Regions from separate parts of the Streptomyces sp. NBC_00569 genome, predicted to be linked through region 2. Evidence: riboswitches for the same ligand, from Rfam matches in the RefSeq annotation. Region 2 holds a riboswitch; the other holds the start of a gene.
What was found. Region 2 has a riboswitch for S-adenosylmethionine ahead of thrC (threonine synthase). Riboswitches for the same ligand answer to the same signal wherever they lie in the genome.
Positions count from the first base shown of each region.

Region 1: linked by a shared signal. The riboswitch ahead of OHO83_RS31665 (aminotransferase class V-fold PLP-dependent enzyme) and the one ahead of thrC (threonine synthase) in region 2 are both predicted to bind S-adenosylmethionine.

Region 1 covers NZ_CP107783.1:7,050,195-7,052,389, forward strand. Annotated here, with positions in the region: gene trpD (anthranilate phosphoribosyltransferase) at 1-676, shown strand, start outside; SAM riboswitch class IV at 790-906, shown strand; gene OHO83_RS31665 (aminotransferase class V-fold PLP-dependent enzyme) at 1,072-2,195, shown strand, end outside.
Region 2 covers NZ_CP107783.1:5,594,582-5,596,776, forward strand. Annotated here, with positions in the region: gene OHO83_RS25270 (hypothetical protein) at 1-53, opposite strand, end outside; gene OHO83_RS25275 (glucosyl-3-phosphoglycerate synthase) at 90-1,037, opposite strand; SAM riboswitch class I at 1,218-1,349, shown strand; gene thrC (threonine synthase) at 1,367-2,195, shown strand, end outside.

The DNA.
Region 1 (2,195 bases), 1.5 Mb from region 2:
GGCGTCCGGCGCCTCGGACGTCCTGGAGAAGCTCGGCGTGAATCTGGAGCTGACCCCGAAGCGGGTGGCCGAGGTCGCGGAGGAGGCCGGGATCACGTTCTGCTTCGCCGTGAAGTTCCACCCGGCGCTGCGGCACGTGGCGGCGGCGCGCGGCCAGCTGGGCATCCGCACCACGTTCAACTTCCTCGGTCCGCTGACCAACCCGGCCAAGGTGCGGGCGCAGGCCGTCGGGGTCGCCGACGCGCGGATGGCGCCCATCGTGGCCGGTGTCTTCGCCGAGCGCGGCCACTCGTCGCTCGTCTTCCGCGGCGACGACGGTCTGGACGAGCTGACGACGACGGCGACCTCGCGGATCTGGGTGGTCCGGGACGGCGCCGTGCGCGAGGAGGCCTTCGACCCGCGGGACGTCGGCCTCGAGCTGGTGCCGGTGTCCGCGCTGCGGGGCGCCGACGCCTCGTACAACGCGGAGGTCGCCCGCCGCCTCCTGGACGGTGAGAGGGGCCCGGTACGGGACGCGGTCCTCCTCAACTCGGCGGCGGCCCTCGTCGCTCTCACGCCCGGCGACGGCCCGCTGACCGACCAGATCCGGGCCGGCATGGCCCGCGCCGCCGAGTCGATCGACTCGGGCGCCGCGAAGAGGACGCTGGAGCGCTGGGTGGCGGCCAGCAACGCGTGAGCGCGTAAGGCACGCAGGGTGGGGAGGTACCGGCCGGTGCCTCCCCACCACGCTCCGTCCGGGATGCGGACACGCTGTTGCGATGAAGCGATCGGCTGGCATACTTCTCGGCAGGTCATGAGTGACAGCGATTAGGCCCCGGCTCGCTGTCCGGCAACCCTCCGTCCGTGGCGGGGTGCCCCGGGTGAAGACCAGGCAGGGCACAGCAAGGTGCTCTGCAAGCGCGGACCCCTGCACACCCTGGGGTCCTGGTCCTCAAGGGAGCAGTCTCGTGAGCAAGCGAATGCGATAGGGCATCTCCGCCCCACCTCCGCACACCCTTTTCCTTTTCGGCTGCGCCGTCGAGCCATCGGCTCCGGCATGGTCAATTCGCTTGCCTCTTACGGGAGTTCGCCATGTCTGTCTCCACCGCTGCCGCCGACCAGTCGCTTTGTACCCCTCTGCCGGTTCTCGGCCGTGATGTCACCGTTCCGCTCGTCACCGGTGGCGAGGTCACCTACGCGGCCCTCGACTACGCGGCCAGCGCCCCGGCGCTCCAGCGGGTCTGGGACGACGTGGCGGCCTACGCGCCGTACTACGGCAGCGTGCACCGCGGCGCCGGGTACCTGTCGCAGCTGTCGACCGACCTCTTCGAGAACTCCCGCGTGACCGTCGCCGAGTTCCTCGGCTGCCGCGCCGACGACCAGGTGATCTTCACCCGCTCGACCACCGACTCGCTCAACCTGCTCGCCGCCGTGCTCCCCGCCGACTGCGAGGTCTTCGTCTTCGAGACCGAGCACCACGCCTCCCTCCTGCCGTGGCGCGACGCCCGCGTGACCTACCTGAACGCGCCGCGCACGCCCGGTGAGGCCGTCCGGACCCTGGAGAGCGCCCTCGCCGACCGCGACCCCTACGGGCCCGCCCTGGTGTGCGTCACGGGTGCCTCGAACGTCACCGGCGAGCTGTGGCCCGTCCGTGAGCTCGCCGCCGCGGCCCACGCCCACGGCGCCCGTATCGTCCTCGACGCGGCGCAGCTCGCCCCGCACCACCCCGTCGACATCCAGGACCTCGACGTCGACTGGGTCGCCTTCTCCGGGCACAAGCTGTACGCGCCTTTCGGCTCCGGCGTCCTCGCCGGCCGCGCCGACTGGCTCCAGGCCTCCGAGCCGTACCTCGCCGGTGGCGGCGCCTCCCGCAAGGTCGCGCGGCGCGCCGACGGCGGTGTGGACGTCGAGTGGCACGACAGCGCGGCCCGCCACGAGGCCGGTTCGCCGAACGTCATCGGCGTCTACTCCATCGCCTCCGCCTGCAAGGCCCTCACCGAGGCGGGCTTCGACTCGCTCGTCGCCCGTGAGCAGTACCTGATCGGCAAGGTCCGTGACGGCCTCGCCGCCGTACCCGAGGTGAAGGTGCTCTCGCTGTTCGGCGACGACGCCCCGCGCGTCGGTGTCATCTCCTTCGTCGTCGACGGCTGGAACAGCTCGCACTTCGCGGCCGCGCTCTCCGCCGAGTACGGCATCGGGGTGCGCGACGGCCTCTT
Region 2 (2,195 bases):
CGGGTGGCGGCTGCGCGCAGCCGTCGCTCACCCGAAACTTGTCTGAGCCACATAAAGGGCAATGTAGGCAAAACATACGATTGCCCCGGCTACGCCACGCGGCGCTCCGCGTACTCGGTGATTTCGGTCATCGGGGGGCGTTCCTCGGTGTCCACATCATGCGTGCGCGGCTCGAATCCCTGTTCCCCGCGCTCGAACTGGGTGAGCACCGGACGTACGAGGTGCCCGCGCGCGAGCCGCAGTTGCGCGGTGCGGTAGATCGCCGCGGCCATCCGCCCGAGCGCCTGCCCGTCCTGGTGCCGGTGCTTGCGCACGCCCACGTCGACCTGCCCGAGCGCGTCCAGGCCCACCGTGTGCAGCGCGTCGACGAGAAGACCGAGCTCGACTCCGTAACCGACGGGGAACGGCAGGCGCTCCAGGAGCGACCTGCGGGCCGCGTACTCGCCGCCGAGCGGCTGCACGAACCCCGCGAGCAGCGGCCAGTGCAGATTGAGGACGGGGCGCGCGACCAGCTCCGTGACCCGGCCCCCCTGGCCCGCGGCGGACCCGAGCGGGCGGTCGTACATCGCCTTCACGAAGTCCACGCCGGGATCCGTGAGCAGCGGGCCCACGATCCCCGAGACGAAGTCCGCGGAGAACTCCTTCAGGTCCGCGTCGACGAAGCAGACGATGTCGCCGCCCGTCACGAGCAGCGAGCGCCACAGCACCTCGCCCTTGCCGGGCAGGGCCGGGATCCTCGGCAGGATCGTGTCCCGGTGCACGACGCGCGCCCCGGCGGCCCGCGCGACCTCGGCCGTACGGTCCGTCGAGCCCGAGTCGATCACCACCAGCTCGTCGACCAGCGGCACCCGCTCCGTCATCAGGGCGCGCCGGATCTCGGCGACGATCTCGCCGACCGTCTCCTCCTCGTTCAGCGCGGGCAGTACCACGCTCACCGAGGTGCCCGAGGCACGCTTCGCGGCGATCAACTGAGGGAGCGGGCGGTCCGACACCGACCAGGAACGCCTGCTCAGCCAGCGCTCAACTTCTTCCAGCACGGTGCGCGGCTCCTCACTGTCTGAACTGTCTGATCACGAACTGTGATCCATCTCGCGGTTCGGACGACTATCTCAAGCGTCCAGGCCTTCGGTTACAGTCTTGAACAACGCCGGTGACCATCGCATGTCGGGGTCGCCGCCGCGCTTGAGTGATCAAGTGCCAGCTCAACAACCGAATAGCGCTCATCCAGAGGGACAGAGGGATACGGCCCGTTGAAGTCCCGGCAACCCTCCCGCCGACCTTGTCGAGGTCCAGGTGGGGAAGGTGCCAATTCCGTCTCGTGGCGAGATGCGCCGCGAGGAAGATGAGGAGAAAGGGCCTCGCCATCATGGCTGCGCAGACTGTCGCCACCACCACGTCCGTTGATCTCGGACCCGCCTCGGCGCTTTCCTGCCGCGAGTGCGGCACCAGCTTCCCGCTCGGACCGATCTTCGCCTGTGCCGAGTGTTTCGGGCCGCTCGAAGTCTCCTACGACCTGCCGGTCGGCGACCCCGAGTCGCTGCGCAAGGAGATCGAGGCCGGACCCGCCAACATCTGGCGCTACGCCCCTCTCCTGCCCGTCCCGGCCGACGTCGCCGAGAAGCCGAACCTGAACCCCGGCTGGACCAAGCTCGTCAAGGCCGACAACCTTGCCCGTGAACTCGGCGTCGAGCAGGGCAAGCTGTTCGTCAAGGACGACTCCGGCAACCCCACGCACTCCTTCAAGGACCGCGTCGTCGCCCAGGCCATCGAGGCCGCCCGCGCCTTCGGCTTCACCACCCTGTCCTGCTCCTCCACCGGCAACCTCGCCGGCGCCGTCGGCGCCGCCGCGGCCCGTGCCGGCTTCCGCTCCTGCGTGTTCATCCCGCACGACCTGGAGCAGGGCAAGGTCGTCATGGCCGCGGTCTACGGCGGCGAACTCGTCGGTATCGAGGGCAACTACGACGACGTCAACCGCTTCTGCTCCGAGCTCATCGGCGACCCGCTCGGCGAGGGCTGGGGCTTCGTCAACGTCAACCTGCGCCCGTACTACGGCGAGGGCTCCAAGACGCTCGCGTACGAGATCTGCGAGCAGCTCGGCTGGCGGCTCCCGGACCAGCTGGTCATCCCGATCGCGTCCGGCTCCCAGTTCACGAAGATCGACAAGGGCCTCCAGGAGCTGATCAAGCTCGGCCTCG